DNA from 2 places in the Exiguobacterium sp. s35 genome. Region 2 is predicted to be linked to the other one. Evidence: a T-box and tRNA genes for the amino acid it is inferred to sense, from the RefSeq annotation. Region 2 holds a T-box; the other holds one or more tRNA genes.
The links. A T-box is a leader RNA that pairs with one kind of tRNA and senses whether it is charged. The one in region 2 lies ahead of argS (arginine--tRNA ligase), so its partner is inferred to be a tRNA-Arg.
Positions count from the first base shown of each region.

Region 1: it encodes a tRNA-Arg, which carries the amino acid that the T-box ahead of argS (arginine--tRNA ligase) is inferred to sense. The anticodon was not compared.

Region 1 covers NZ_JACSKI010000001.1:1,337,227-1,345,459, forward strand. Annotated here, with positions in the region: gene tpiA (triose-phosphate isomerase) at 1-254, opposite strand, end outside; gene KNO75_RS06885 (phosphoglycerate kinase) at 273-1,457, opposite strand; gene gap (type I glyceraldehyde-3-phosphate dehydrogenase) at 1,555-2,562, opposite strand; gene KNO75_RS06895 (sugar-binding transcriptional regulator) at 2,622-3,650, opposite strand; gene KNO75_RS06900 (glutaredoxin family protein) at 3,760-4,017, opposite strand; gene KNO75_RS06905 (RNA polymerase factor sigma-54) at 4,023-5,168, opposite strand; tRNA gene KNO75_RS06910 (tRNA-Arg) at 5,288-5,360, shown strand; gene KNO75_RS06915 (3'-5' exonuclease) at 5,500-7,395, shown strand; gene clpP (ATP-dependent Clp endopeptidase proteolytic subunit ClpP) at 7,523-8,098, shown strand; gene KNO75_RS06925 (MerR family transcriptional regulator) at 8,142-8,233, opposite strand, start outside.
Region 2 covers NZ_JACSKI010000002.1:273,302-281,534, reverse strand. Annotated here, with positions in the region: gene KNO75_RS11835 (MMPL family transporter) at 1-660, opposite strand, end outside; gene KNO75_RS11830 (hypothetical protein) at 752-1,552, opposite strand; gene KNO75_RS11825 (YycC family protein) at 1,683-1,847, shown strand; gene pulA (type I pullulanase) at 1,864-3,861, opposite strand; gene KNO75_RS11815 (YajQ family cyclic di-GMP-binding protein) at 3,930-4,421, shown strand; gene KNO75_RS11810 (metallophosphoesterase family protein) at 4,418-4,996, shown strand; gene argS (arginine--tRNA ligase) at 5,050-6,732, opposite strand; T-box leader at 6,791-7,002, opposite strand; gene KNO75_RS11800 (GGDEF domain-containing protein) at 7,157-8,233, shown strand, end outside.

The sequences.
Region 1 (8,233 bases), on a different contig from region 2:
TCAGCGACCATAGCTGGGCTGATTTCGCCAGTGTAGGCACCGCTATCTTTGTCGTACATGTTTTGTGCACCGAGCTTCAAGTTTGACCCTTTAGCTGCTTCTACCATCGGTGCGAGGAAAAGTGCCGGAGCACCAATCGCTGCATCTACTTTGTCAGTAGACGGGATGTTGTTTTTAACTTCCTCTACGAAAGCGACTGCTTCCGAGAGTGTTTTGTTCATTTTCCAGTTACCTGCAATAATCGGTTTACGCATCGATAACCCTCCTCTAAATTACTTGTCGTTAAGCGCCTCGACACCTGGAAGTTTTTTGCCTTCCATGAATTCGAGTGACGCGCCACCACCAGTTGAAATGTGACTCATCTTGTCAGCAAGACCAAACTTGGCTGCCGCAGCGGCTGAGTCGCCACCACCGATGATTGAATATGCATCGCTGTCTGCAAGTGCTTGAGCGACACCTTTCGTTCCGTTTGCGTATTTATCAAGTTCGAATACGCCCATCGGTCCGTTCCATACGACAAGTTTCGATTCGCGAATCGCGTCCGCGTAAAGTTCGACTGTCTTCGGTCCGATATCAAGACCCATGTGATCCGCTGGGATCGAGTCGATATCGACTGGGCCGACATACGTTTCTTCGCCGAATTCTTTCGTGATGACACAGTCGACAGGCATCAAGAACTTCACGCCTTTGTCTTCTGCTTTCTTCATGAATTGACGAGCGAGGTCAAGCTTATCCTCTTCAAGGAGCGACGTCCCGACTTCGTGCCCGAGTGCTTTCGAGAACGTGTACGAGAGTCCGCCACCGATGATGAGTGTGTCAACGATGTCAAGAAGGTGGTCGATGACCCCAATCTTGTCAGCTACTTTCGACCCGCCGATAATCGCCGTGAACGGACGGTCAGGGTTAGAAAGAGCTTTACCGAGAACTTCAAGTTCTTTTTCCATCAAGAGACCAGCAACGGCTGTATCCACGTGGTGTGCAATTCCTTCAGTTGAAGCGTGTGCACGGTGAGCCGCGCCGAACGCGTCGTTGACGTATACGTCAGCAAGTGCTGCGAATCCTTTTGCAAGTTCAGCGTCGTTTTTCGTTTCACCTGGGTAGAAACGAACGTTCTCTAAAACGACGACATCGCCTTCAGAGAGTTTAGCGACCGCTTCTTCTGCGACCGGACCGTATGCTTCTTCGACGAGCGGTACATCTTTTCCGAGGAGCTCAGCGAGACGCTTCGCTACTGGAGCAAGTGAGAACTCAGGGTTCTTCTCGCCTTTTGGACGGCCGAGGTGGCTCGCAAGGACGAGTTTCGCACCACCGTCAAGCAAATGCTTGATCGTTGGAAGTGCGGCTTGGATCCGAGTTTCATCTTGGATGACGCCATCTTTGAGTGGAACGTTGAAGTCAACGCGGCAAAAGACGCGTTTCCCTTTTACATCGATGTCACGAATAGACTGTTTGTTCATAACTTTCGCCTCCATATGTCGTGCGTGTCATTTCATAAATAGAGCGGAGAACAATCTCTTGTTTCCGCTCCTATTTGATTCTATTTAGTTCACGAAATTACTTCGCGATGTTAGCGAAGTGCTTAACTGTGCGAACCAATTGTGCAGTGTAAGACATTTCGTTGTCATACCAAGAAACTGTTTTAACGAGTTGCTTGTCGCCAACTGTCATTACTTTAGTTTGAGTCGCGTCGAAGAGTGAACCGTATGTGATTCCAACGATGTCAGAAGAAACGATTTCGTCTTCAGTGTAACCGAATGACTCGTTTGCTGCTGCTTTCATCGCTGCGTTTACTTCGTCTACAGATACTTGCTTGTCGAGTACAGTTACGAGCTCAGTGAGTGAACCTGTAGCAACTGGTACACGTTGTGCAGCACCGTCAAGTTTTCCTTGAAGTTCAGGGATTACGAGACCGATTGCTTTAGCAGCACCTGTTGTGTTAGGTACGATGTTCGCTGCAGCTGCACGTGCACGACGGAAGTCACCTTTCGGGTGTGGAGCGTCAAGCGTGTTTTGGTCGCCAGTGTAAGCGTGGATCGTAGTCATGAGACCTTCAACGATTCCGAACTGGTCTTGAAGTACTTTAGCCATTGGTGCCAAGCAGTTTGTTGTACAAGAAGCACCTGAGATGACTGTTTCAGTACCATCGAGGATGTCGTGGTTTGTGTTGTAAACAACAGTCTTCATGTCACCTGTAGCAGGAGCCGAGATAACAACTTTCTTCGCGCCAGCTTTCAAGTGAAGCTCAGCTTTTTCTTTAGAAGTGAAGAATCCAGTACATTCGAGAACGATGTCTACACCGAGGTCTCCCCATGGAAGTTCTTCAGGGTTACGGTTAGCAAGCGTGATAACTTTTTCTCCGTTTACGAGGAAGTGATCGTCATGTACTTCAACTTCTCCGTCGAAACGACCTTGAGTCGTGTCATACTTGAGAAGGTGCGCAAGCATCTTCGTGTCTGTCAAGTCGTTGATTGCAACAACTTCGATCCCTTCGTTTTTGATGATCTCGCGGAATGCCAAACGACCGATACGTCCAAATCCGTTAATACCAACTTTTACTGCCATGTTAATTTCCTCCTTAGGGTAGAAGCTATTTATTGAAGAGCCAACGGGGGGTCAACTCTTTAATAACAAGTTAATAATTCTTTCGCCGCACCTTCGTCTGTGACGAGGATGATGTTCGACGTGTGTTTCGCATAAGCGGCGATCGCCTGTGCCTTCGATTTTCCTCCGGCAACCGCGATGACGGTATCCATGTCATCCAGCTCTTCGAGTTGGATTCCGACCGTCTTGACGCGATGAACGATCTCACCTTCCGCATTGAAATAATATCCGAATGCTTCGGCGACGGCGTCATGCCGTTCAATCATCCGCAAATGCTCCGGTGATGCATGACGGCGTTTTGCCATCGTTTCTGCCTCACCAATTCCATGTACCACAATTCGCGCCGCTCTAATCATTTCCAGTACATTTTTAATACTAGGTTCCTCCACCATCCGGTCGAATGTTTCTTGTGACACTTCATCCGGAATATGTAGAAGATGATAGTCTGCGTGGGCCCGGTCCGCCATGCGTGAGCAGACGGTATTCGCTTGAAGTTCAAGCGTTTCACCAAGACCTCCGCGTGCGGGCACAAAATGCATCGGGCGTTCTTTTTTATCGGGCGACATCATCGCCGCAACCGATGCCATCGTCGTTCCACCTGTTACCGCAATCACGTTATCATCCGGTGCGAGCCGCGCTTTTAACTGCGTGACCGCTGCCCGTCCGATATCGCGTTGGACCCAGAATGTCTCATCTGAATCACCTGGTACGATGACGACTTGGCGAACTCCTAATTTCTCTTCGAGCTCTCTTGCCACTTCTGAGATTCCGAGAAGTTCTCCCATGATCTCGTGCAAGTCTCGTAAGACGTTTCGTCCCGTCTCACTAAGGGAAATTCCTTGAGTAGCGACGTAAAGAAGACCTTGGTCTTTCAAAAAGTCGACTTCTCGTCTGAGCACCCGTTCGGTCAGTCCCAAACTCGTTGCGAGTGTCCTGCGGCCAATCGGCTGCATCAAGCGGACATAATGTAAGATATCGTAACGATGTCGGAGCGTATCGAGCAGGTCAGGGACAATTTGCTTCTGAACGTGAATCAGTTGCTGGATCATGCTCTTCCCCCCTCGACTTTCAGTGTGGACAACTTTTGTCCCACTTTTTTATTTGCGTCCCACCGCTACGAGTTCATCTTATCAATCACTTTTCCGTCTGGCAACCCCTTCAAACGTTTTTTTTCGATGTAAGCGTATACTTAACAAAATCTTCAACTTTGTTGTCATCATATCGCCCTTGACTGATGACTTGCCCTTCGTGTATAAGAACGGGGATTTCGAAGAGGTACTTCGCCTCGAGTACCTCGTCTCCCGTGATGTCGACCTGTTCGAGCTCAATCGGATAATCTTCCTGCAACCATTCGAGCATGACGATTGCCTCGTCACAGAGTGAACAATTGTCACGTTTATATAATGTAAATTTCATTTTCGTCATCCTTTCCATAACTGTCGCTCACGCTCACGTGAATTGCCGAATCCGAGTTCTTCACGATAGTTCGTCACGGTCCGTCGCGTCACGAGATATCCGTATCGGGCGAGCTCTTTAGCGAGGGCTTGATCACTTTGCGGTGCCTTCTCTCGTTGGATGAGTTCCGCGAGCGTCCGTTTGATCATGAACGGCGAATGCCCATGATTCGTCGACCGGACGAAAAAGTGTCGCCATTCCATGATTCCGCCCTCGGTCTTCGCGAACTTCCCTTGTATGGCACGCCCGACCGTTGATTCGTGCTTTCCGATTTGTTGCGCGACGGTACGACGTGTCAACGGATGGAGGACAAGTTCTCCTTTGAGCCACTCGGTCTGACGCGACTCGATGACCGCCCAAATGTCTCGAAGCGTCTCGTTACGCATCGCAAGGGATGTCATCCACCATTTCGCCTCGCGGTCATTCCCGACACGCGTCTCGTCAAGTTCAGGACTGAGCCACGTCGTGACAAGCTCCCCGTCCTCCACACACACTTCGACTTCCGGATAGACGTGCCCCGTTTCTTCATATAATAAAGGACGCTTCGGGAGTGTCGCGACAATCCGTTCTAGACGGGCTAGTTCTTCTTCCGAAATCGCGAGCGCGCTTGCCATCTGTTGATGGCTCACTCCACTCTCAATCGCATCGAATACATCGACGACGCGCGGGTCCTCATGCTCAATCGCATGCCGATACTGACACTCCCGTTCCGTTCTTGCCCCGATCCCCGTCGGTTCAAGAAATAGGAGTGCCTGTCTCGCCTGTTCGATTTGAGAGACGTCGATACCGAACCGCTCCGCCAATCCCTCATTCGTGTCCGGCAACAACCCTCGATGATCGAGCAAGAGGACGAGTTGTCGTCTCAGCTCCTTCTCCGTCTCGCTTCCGCTTCCTTCCCGAATCTGCGTGAACAGCTTCTCTTCGAACGCACTCGCCGCATCTGCAATCCATCCGAGATCCCCGCTCCCGAAATGAATGTTTGGATTATGTCGCGCGAGCCGTGCTAGACGAAACGTGAGCGCGAGACGATCCGCCTCGAGTACCGGCAGCCGTTGCACAAGGTCTTGTGTCATCTGTTGCTGTTGCACCTGTTTTTGTTCTTGCCGTTGCATCGTTCTCCCCCCCTCTCTTCTATTGTAACGAACCCGCTCCACTCGCGCTCAAAAAAGCGTAATGAACAGGATTGCTTTTTCAATAAAACAAATGTATAATAAATTCGTGTCACACACATGCACCCGTAGCTCAGGGGATAGAGCACTGGTTTCCGGTGCCAGGTGTCGGGAGTTCGAATCTCTCCGGGTGTATTACATAAAAGGACGAAGGCCTAATTGAGGTCTTCGTCCTTTTTTTGTGTTTTCTCCCTCAATTTCAAACCACCATCCTTTTTATGTATCCTTTATATAGTATATTTAAGTAAAAGGATTGGAAACGAGGTGTCAATTAATGGCTCATACTGTTCCTGAAACGATTCGTTCATCCGCAACAGCAGGAGAGCGGCTCGTATTTCGTACGTTGAAACGCTACCTTCCAGACGATTACATCGTTTATTTTGAACCCAATATACACGGTCGAAGACCTGATTTCGTCATCATCGGACCTGATTTAGGGTTGATCGTTTTAGAAGTGAAAGACTATACGCGTTCTACTCTCTACCAACTGAACCATGATGAATGGATGATCACTCCCGCAAACGGATCTCAAAAGAAAGTAAAAAGTCCATTTCTACAAGCCCGTGAAAATATGTTCAAACTGACTGACGTCCTAAAAAAGGATCAAAACCTGATTCAACACGAAGGAAAGTATGCGACGACATTAAAATTCCCTTATGGATCAGGCGTCATTTTTACACGATTGACACAAGATGACTGTATTCGTCATGGACTCTATCAAGTCATTGATCCTTGTTTCTCTCTGATGCGTGATGAAATCAACCCGGATGATTCACAATTCTCAGAAGAAATCCTCATCGAAAAAATTCTGAATATGTTCACGGTTCCTTATCGCCTGAGGCAACCGTTGACTGGTGAAGAAATCGATGCGATTCGTTATCATCTCTTCCCAGAAGTTCGAATCAGCGCCGAATTTAAAAAAGTCACACCATATCAAGACCAGCTTTTACTATCCCTTCACAACATCCGGGCGATGGACCTACATCAAGAGAACTTGGCCAAACAACTCGGTGATCAAAATCGTTTAATTCGAGGTGTTGCAGGTAGTGGCAAGACCCTCATTTTGGCGAGTCGCGCTAAACTGTTATCTAAACAACATCCCGAATGGAAGATTTTAATCCTATGTTACAATATCTCGCTAGCCCGTTTTATCGAACAGATGGTACAACAGATGATGTTAGAACCGGATGATTTGTTCGATTTTGATCCTCAGTTGAAACAGAGGAATCATTTGATTGAAGTTCGAAATTTTCATGCCTGGTTGCAGAATGATTTACACATCTCGGAAAGAAGAATACCGGCGATACTTGAAAAGTTAAGGAAGCGAGAAATCATCTTCCCGTCTTACGATGCGATTTTGATTGATGAGGGACAAGACTTCGAACCCGAATGGCTCGAACTTGCAAGCGAACTTTTAAATCCTGAAACGAAATCGCTTTTACTCGTCGAAGATCGAGCGCAGTCTATCTATAAACGAAAACGTAGTTATGTACAGGATACCGGTTTGGATTTCCGAGGAAGGTCCAAAATTCTAAATATTAATTACCGAAACACTTCTCAAATCGTATCGTTCGCCTGGTCGTTTTATCAATCCAATTCCTCCCTAAAAGATAAAGTTGTGACGAAGGAATTAGATGGTGAAATCATTGCTCCTCAAAGTACGCTTCGAAGAGGTCCTGAACCAGCCATTATTAAATGTGATCATTTCTTCAAAGAGGCAGATCTCGTTGCTCGGCAAATAAAAAAATTACATGACGAGAAAAAAGTCCCCTATTCTGAAATGTTGATCCTGTATCGCGTCCAGAAGTTCTCGACGATGCATTATGTCGACACGTTACAACGTGCCCTAAACTACTATGGAATCGAGCACTTTTGGATTACGGAGAGTAGCGAGACGAAACGTACCTTCTCAAAAGATGATCAACGCGTAAAAATTAGTACAATTGACAGCAGTAAAGGTCTTGATTTTCAAGCCGTTTTTATCGTAAACGTTGAAAATATGCCGTTTAAATATGAAGAAGATCTCGAGCGTGAAGTCTCTCTCCTTTACATCGGAATGACGCGTGCTAAAGAATATCTCTTCTTATCCTATTCAGGTGAATCCACTTTCACACGTTATTTTGAATCAAGTCGGGTCATCAAACCAGCTCGTCCAAAGCTAAATGGGTAACCATCACGTCTTGAGACGTTTTACACATCGAGGGTCGTGGAATAAGCAGTAGAAAGGGTTTCTGTTTGACCAACATTGACTATACAGGTATGATGAACTTACAACCTACATAAAGGAGGCAGATTCAATGTTAATTCCAACAGTTATCGAACAGACAGGCCGTGGGGAGCGCGCGTACGACATCTACTCACGCTTGCTCAAAGACCGTATCATCCTTCTCGGAAGTGCGATTGACGACAACGTCGCGAACTCAATCGTCGCACAGCTCCTCTTCCTCGCAGCTGAGGATCCAGAAAAGGACATCTCGCTCTACATCAACAGCCCAGGTGGTTCGATTACAGCAGGTATGGCGATTTATGACACGATGAACTTCATCAAGCCAAACGTGTCGACGATTTGTATCGGAATGGCTGCATCGATGGGTGCCTTCTTGCTCCAAGCCGGTGAAAAAGGAAAACGCTTCGCACTTCCGAACGCAGAAATCATGATTCACCAACCGCTCGGCGGCACACAAGGCCAAGCGTCAGACATTAAGATTCACGCAGAACGCATCATCAAAATGCGTGAGAAATTGAACCAAATCATGGCTGAGAACACAGGACAGCCACTTGAAGTCATCGAGCGCGACACAGAGCGTGACTACTTCATGGCAGCTGACCAAGCGAAAGACTACGGTCTCATCGACAAAGTCATGACACGCTAATCATACAAAAGACGTTTCCCGATTGATCGGGAAACGTCTTTTTCTATTCGATGGGCATCCAGACTTCAATCATGTCATCCGCCCCTGCCTGCCCGTGAATGTAGCGTTCAAAGTCGACCGCATCGCGAAGCGTCA
Region 2 (8,233 bases):
GTTCAAGACGAATATGGATAATTCCATGTTTTGCGCAAAAAAGAATAGAGACCCCGCCGCTACGATGAACGTGATCAGTCCGACGAGCAACGGCATGAGTGCCGCGAGCGGCGTTCCGAAAACGAGTAATAATACGACCAGTGCGACTGGAATCCCAATCAACTCCGCCCGAATCAAGTCATTTTTCGATGCCTCATTCAAGTCGTCCGCAAATACCGGTTCCCCAGTCAAGCGCACTTCTGTATCCGTGTCTGTGATAAGCGCATCACGGACCGCATCAATCGAAGATTCGGCCGCTTCATAGTCTTCAAACTCAAGCACGAAATAGGCGACGTCTCCTGAACGGGCATCTGGATTCTCGGATGGCGTAATCACGCCATCAACCGACCGAATCGCCTCCAATTGTTCTTGCTGTTCGTTCATGACCGTATCCAAATCTCCGCCTTCGAATAGTACGATCATCGAGGCGCCCGCACGATCAAACCGTTCATTCAACGTATCTTCTACTTGTTGGAACCGTCCGTCTTGAATGGCGAAGCCGTTTCCTCTCAACTCACCCGGGAGCTGAAGCCCAAAATAGACCGATCCCGCGAGTAAAATCGTCCAAACGAGTAGTACTACATATCGAAAGCGAACCAACTGCCTACCTAACCATTCCATCCTCGTCACTCCTCCCTGTCTAACCATCTACTTCCCGTTTCTTTCTCCATTCATCATCACTTCACAAAAAATTCCTGAACCTGTTTCTGGTTCAGGATTCTTGTCGTTCAAAAACTTGCAGCCAACTATGACAAAATCGCGGTGGTGCGGATAAGACGACGAGTCGATCCCCTCGGTCATCTAACAGCATGACCTTCAGTAATTGGTTGTCCGCGCACACCGATGAACAAAACAGTTCTTGCTCTCGATGAAACAATTGGAATGATTCAGTCGAGGTGATCGCCGTTGTTTCCCCGACTTGATCGAGAATGACCGTTTCGCGGTCTCCTTGATATGGGATACGCCAATTTTCATTCGTTTTCACATTTTCGACTAAAAAGTGATGCGTGTTTTCATCATATACCGTCACACATGTGTCAGGTGTGAATCGTTCAAAATCATACGTCCCCTGATACGCCAGCTCGATGATGTCCCCAAAAACCGGGACTTCTTCATAACGACTATATCGAAACGTATGATCATGGAGATTCAACGCCACGACATCCGATTCGGCTGAATATAAGAAGATGTCATCTCCTTGCCAATAGTGCAAATTACTAAACCAGTCACCATTAAAACGTTGTGGAATCGCATGCGTCTCCATCTGTCCTTTTTGTAAATCAATCACTCCGTAAAGTCCTTTTTCTCGGAACCATGCCACGGCACGCGTGGCATTCGGTTCCACATATAGGGCGCACGGTGTCCAAGCCCAGTCAATTTCCCAGCGAATTTGGGACGACTCGTCAAAGAACAAAAATCCGGTTTGCGCCAAGTACAACATCCAACCTTCACCGACACGTTCTAGCCATTCGATCGTTTGATGAAATTGAAAGTCTGCTGTTTGTTTGTACATTTGATCACTTCCTATTTTCAGCTTAGCAACGACCGAAACGAAATTCGATTTTGAATGTGTTCGTTCAACACATTTTCGATTTTCCTGTATACTGTCGGTATAGATGAATGATTTAGAAAGGAGTCTACCCATGCGCCCATTACAGTTATCACCAGAGACAGCCGTCGAGCTTGCGAAAAAGTTAAACGTTCCGCTCGAAGAGTTGATGCATATGCCGAAACACATTCTTGTCCAAAAAATGATGCAACTCGAAGCATCGAAATCAGAGGAAGACACACCAAAGGAGACGGATTAACCCGCCTCCTTTTTGGTTACTGCTCTTTACGCTTCCGTTTCTTCGACACATACCAGAGACCACCGAGCACGGCGAGTGCGGCACCACCGGCAACAGCGTATTTGCTGTAGTCCGGACGACGTTCCGTCACCACGAGTGTCGACAGTGGCGCGACCATCATATGACGGTCTTCAATTTGACGCGGCGCCGTCAAATTGACCGTATGGTCTTCCACGTTCACTTCAAACTTACCAGACGGAAGTTTGACCTCGACCGCTTCTTCTAGCGCGTTATGGTACACGACATGTCGTTCGACATACCCTTCGACGTGACGGCTCAACTCGAATGCAATCACACCTTCTTCTTCGTCGAAGAAACGCAAATGTTTCCGAATCTGTTCCGTGTTCTCGAGTCGGAAGAGCGGATACTGCTTCCGCAGACGCAACAGACCTTTCACATATTCCACACTTGGCGCTTCTTGTTCAGCTCGTGTCCAGTCGACACGGTTGACGACCTCACCTGAGTTAAAGCTATTCTCGTCCCCATCTTTTGTGCGGAAAAACTCTTGTCCACTATGAAGAAACGGAATCCCTTGCCCCAGGAGTACGATGGACGTCGCCAAACGATGACGGCGACGACGTGTCGTCTCATCATCTTCTGGATTCGTCACGGACAACTTGTCCCAAAGCGTCAAGTTATCATGACATTCAACGTAGTTGACGACCTGATTCGGTTCATCGGCAAAACTTTGGCTCGTGATTCCGCCAGCAATCCCACGTTTCACGTCAGCCGTCATGTCTGTATTCCCACTCACCCAACCTGGCAAGTCCTCGATGAACACGTCTCCACGGACGCCGTCTCGAATCCCGTCATTGAATTGCGCGATTCGTGGCATTTTATGGGCGTTGTGTTGATTCGCTTTTTTACGGACAGGGAGTGGCGTGTCCAAATCCCAACCTTCTCCGATGACAAGGATGGATGGGTCGACGCGATCAAGCGCCTTCCGAATTTGATTCATCGTTTTGACGTCGTGTAATCCCATCAAGTCGAAACGGAACCCGTCGATCATGAATTCTTTCGCCCAATACGTGACACATTCGACCATGAGCTTACGCATCATCGCACGCTCAGATGCCGTGTCGTTCCCACAGGCCGAACCGTCCGCGAGTGTCCCGTCCTCATTTAGTCGATAATAGTAGTCAGGGACGAATTGACCGAGCGGTGTCGTCAACGCATCATGCGTATGGTTGAAGACGACGTCCATGATGACGCGGATGCCTCGGTCGTGGAGGGCTTGAATCATCGCTTTCAATTCGATGATTCGTGTCGCTGGATCATCTGCTGACGAGGCGTACGATCCCTCGACCGCAAAGTAATGTACCGGGTCATATCCCCAGTTATAGTTATCTTCGCCCTCGCGTGATTCATTCACTGACCCATAGTCAAAGAATGGCATCAACTGAAGATGCGTGATACCGAGCGAGGTGATGTAGTCAAGTCCAGTCGGGTATCCGCTCGTTGTCGTCGTCCCCGTCTCGGTCATGCCTAAGAACTTCCCACGATGCGTGGCGCCACTTTCTGGATGACTCGTCAAATCACGGACGTGCGCCTCATAAATGACCGCCTCTTGTGAAGAATTGAATAGCGGACGTTCTTTGATCCAATGGTCCGGGTTCAAGGATGCTGGGTCAAGCAGGCACCCACGTTTCCCGTTCACTCCGACGACTTTTGCATAAGGGTCGAGTGATTCCACTTTCTTCCCATCAATCATTGCTTCAAATACATAAAATTGACCTTCGAACAGGGCGCGGTCGAGTTCAATGACCCAAGTCCCCTTCTCAGCCGGTTCGAGCTCGAGTCGTTCAAACTTACGTGCACGGGCTGTGCGATATAACTTGACCGACATTTGTTCCGCTACCGGAGACCAGACACGTAGTCGAATCTGTTCCCCTTTGAACGTCACCCCAAGGTCTTTCCCGTGATAGGCAACGTGATCTAAGTCTGCATGTGTATGTTGATCCATTGTACGTTCCATCTCTTCACTCCTTCACTGCTTCAAATCTGCTATCATTATAACAAAACCACACAAAGGATGGATGAAACATGGCAAAAGACAATTCTTTCGATATCGTGTCAGAAATGAATCTTGAAGAAGTGAAGAACGCGATTCAAATCGCGGAGAAGGAAATTTTAAACCGTTACGACTTTAAAGGATCAAAAAGTGAAATGTCGCTCGACAATGGCGACCTCGTCCTCATCTCGGATGATGACTATAAACTTGAGCAATTAAAGGACGTCTTAATCACGAAGTTGATTAAACGCGGTGTTCCGACCAAAAACCTCGATTATCAAAAAGTAGAGGGTGCTCTCGGTGGCACGGTTCGTCAACGCGTGAAATTGAAGAGCGGGATCGACAAAGATGACGCGAAAAAAATCAACAACGCCATCAAAGAATCAAAACTAAAAGTCAAATCGCAAATTCAAGACGATCAAATCCGTGTCACGGGTAAATCGCGTGACGACCTTCAAGCTGTCATGCAGCTGGTTCGTGAGCTCGAGTTGTCTGTCGACGCCCAATTCACGAACTTCCGATGAAACTCGCCATCATCAGTGACCCACACGGTTCGTTTGATGATTTAAAGGCGATTCTCGATGACGTCCGGCGGGAAACCGAACATATTCTCTGTCTCGGCGACCTATACGAATGCCACATCGGCAAAAAACGACGCCACGAGCGCTTTCATCATGTGGAAGAGGTCGTGACGTATGACCCGAACTATGAAGCACTGCTGACATTCCCGAGTCTACGCGGCAATCAGGAGGAGCGCATCGACGAGGTGCTCGTCATCGACCACCCTGTGAAAACACGGATTTCCTTGTTGCCGGAACAGACAACCCTTGGTGAGGCGCGCTTTTTACATGGGCATCAAGTCAAGTGGAACGAGGACTGGGAACCGGTTGTCGAGAAAGGAAAGTATCCGCTCGTCTTCATCGGACATAGCCATATCCCCGGGATTTACCGGAAAGGGAGGTCCCTGCCCTGGGAAATCGGGACCCCATTCCATTTGAAGAAAAAGCGGTATGTCATCAATGTCGGAGCCGTCATCTTCGACAGGGAATGGTGTCTCTATGATACGGAAGCCCGAACGGTGACGCGGATGAAAGTGTAAGCATAGGAAAAGGACCTCAAAAATCATTGAGGTCCTTTCGTCTGTCTTATAACTTACATTTCTTCCGGAGCTTCGACACCGAGTAAACGGAGTCCTTCCGTCAATACGAGCGTCACTGCCTTCACGAGTGCGAGACGCGATTGTTTGCCGGCATCTTCTTCTAAGACGCGGACGTGACCGTAATACTTGTTGAACGCTTGTGCGAGATCAAGTACGTAACGGCTGATGATTGATGGTTCGCGACGTTCATGTGCACGTGTGATGACGTGTGGGAACGCGTTGAGCATCGTGACGACACCCCATGAGTAATCATCATCTGCACCAGTGAACGGTGAGCCGTCATAGTTTCCTTTGCGAAGGAGTGAGTTCGCACGGGCATTCGTATATTGAACGTAAGGTCCTGTCTCTCCTTCGAACTTGAGCATGCTGTCGAGATCGAATTCGATGTTGTTGATCCGTTCATTCTTCAAGTCGTGGAAGACGACCGCTCCGACACCGACCATACGGGCAACGTCTTGTGCGTTCGCAAGGTCTGGGTTCTTCTGTTCGATGTTCGCTTGTGCTTTTTCGATGGCTTCTTTCAACACTTCTTCAAGAAGAACGATGCGCCCCTTACGTGTCGACATCTTCTTCCCTTCTTGCAAGATCAAGCCGAACGGTACGTGATGCATGCCATCGACGAAGTCGTAGCCGAGCTTACGAAGAACCGAGAAGAGTTGTTTGAAGTGAAGCGCCTGTTCGCCACCGACGACATAGTTCGCTTGCACGAAGTTGTACGTCTCGTAGCGATAGATTGCCGCAGCCAAGTCACGTGTCGCGTACAATGTTGCACCATCTTTCTTTTTAATCAAGCAAGGTGGCAAGTTCTCTTCTTCGAGTGAGACGACCATCGCGCCTTCACTTTCGACTAAAAGGTTTTTCGCTTCGAGCATCTCGACGACGCGTCCCATCTTATCGTTGTAGAACGCCTCACCATTGAAGCTCTCGAATTTCACACCGAGAAGGTCATATACTTTTTGGAACTCCTTGAGTGACTCGTCACGGAACCATTGCCAAAGCTCTGTCGCTTCCGCATCACCATCTTCAAGTTTCTTGAACCAAGCACGGCCTTCATCTTCGAGTTCTGGCTGTGTCTTCGCCTCTTCATGGAAATGGACGTATAGCTTCAAGAGTTCTGCGATCGGGTTAGCACGTACCGCTTCCTCATCGCCCCACTTTTTATAGGCGACCATTAATTTACCGAACTGTGTTCCCCAGTCACCGAGGTGGTTGACGCCGACAACGTCGTATCCGTTTTTGCGTGCGATTTGGTTGATCGCATTCCCGATCACCGTCGAACGCAAGTGACCCATCGAGAACGGCTTCGCAATGTTCGGTGACGAGAAGTCCGTCACAATCGTTTCGTTGCGCGCTGCGTGTGTTGCATAATCCGACTTCTCGTCGAGCACCGTGTTAATGATTTCTTTTGACACGACGTCACGGCTCAAGAAGACGTTGACGTAAGGTCCTGCTGCCTCGACTTTTGTGAACAGTTCATCGTTCAAGTCATTCGCAATATCTGTCGCAATCATGACAGGTGCTTTCCGATAGGCTTTCGCCAATTGGAAACATGGGAACGCGAGATCACCGTGTGCCTCATGTTTCGGCTTTTCAATCAATGCTTCAATCTGGTCAATCGTGAGCTCGTCTCCGATGACACGTGATAACGCTTCTGCGTACTTGCGTTCATAACTCATTTGTATGTCCTCCTTCTTCGTATCACAACTCATAAAAAAAACGCCCTTTGCATAGATGCAAAGAGACGGGAATTCCCGCGGTACCACTCTTCTTGCCTGCATGACGCAGACCGCTTTATGGTGATAACGGTTCCCTCCGGCTATGCCTACTCTCGTTTCGGATAGCATCTCAAAAGTGCGTTTCGCGACGTTTGTCAGCCTAGGCTCTCACCAATCCCTAGGTCGCTTTGTTGACTAAACCATCGTTACTCTCTTTTTCATCGACATTCGTCTATGCGGTTGAAAAGCAATTTCATTATAGAGGATATTCCGTCTATACTCAATGCTAGAATTCAAGCATCATGGAAGAGAAGCAGGACTCACACGAAAACGTGACGAATCTTTACTATTAGATCTCGAAATGTCTCATGCTAGGAGGGAACGCATGAACCACTTTCGTAAGATGTCCGTGCTCGGTTGGAGTATATGGAGTGCCTTATTCATCTTCACCATCTCGTTATTTGCATTGGATGTCCTACACGCCCCGACGATTGATCCATTGTCGTTTATTTTAATTTCATTATTGGTCATCATTTTTCAACTCGACTCGATCGAAGTCAAAGGTGTGTACTTCACTTTTTCTGAAAGTATCGTCTTAATCTTATTTTTATTCTTTGGATTTGAAACAGCACTCATCGTCAACCAAATCGGGTTGTTCGTCTTTCAATTCGCCAATTTGAAACCGAAAGTCGCCATCCGTCGCTTCCGCTTCACGTATCCTTGGAATGCCATTACGGCGTACTTAGAAATCGTCATCCCGGCAGCGGTTTATCTCGCCCTTGGTGGCGAGACCGGTCTCGACTTTTATTCGCAAGATTCGTTCGTGCCGCTTGCCGGACTGTTCCTTGCCATCTTCTTAAACACGGTATTCCAAAAATATCAGGTGAAATGGTGGTTCCGCGTCGACATCGCATTGAGCGATTTTATGAAAATCGCTTTCTACACATACGTCGTCAGTTTGACCTTCATTCTAGCGGCATCATTCTTCCGGGAGACGAGTTTACTGGTCGTCAGTAGTATCGCCGCTGCCTTGACGTTCTTCATTAAACGACTTCTCATTCAAAAAGAACGGCAAGACGCCTTCAAATCTTTGATCGAGCAATATGATGAAGCTAAAGAAGCCGTCTCTTTGTCACAGAGTGAGGCGCAAGCAATCGAAGTCTTTTTAAGTCAGTGTGAACAGTTGAACCATTACGACGAAGGTTATATCGAGTTCAAATTGTTCGACCGCACGCTCTACTTCGATTTGAAGACGCGACAGCCCATCGATCGACCGGTCGTCTTTGCACTGCTTGAGATGAGTCAACCAATCGAGCAAATTCTCGACTATGAGATGCGGTTTGAATGGGATACCGCACTTTCCGACGCCTTCCATGACGATTATCATAGCTTTGTTTCTGTCCGTTCGGAGGAAATCGAAGAGATTCGTACATGGATCGTCATGACGGGAGAACCCGTATAC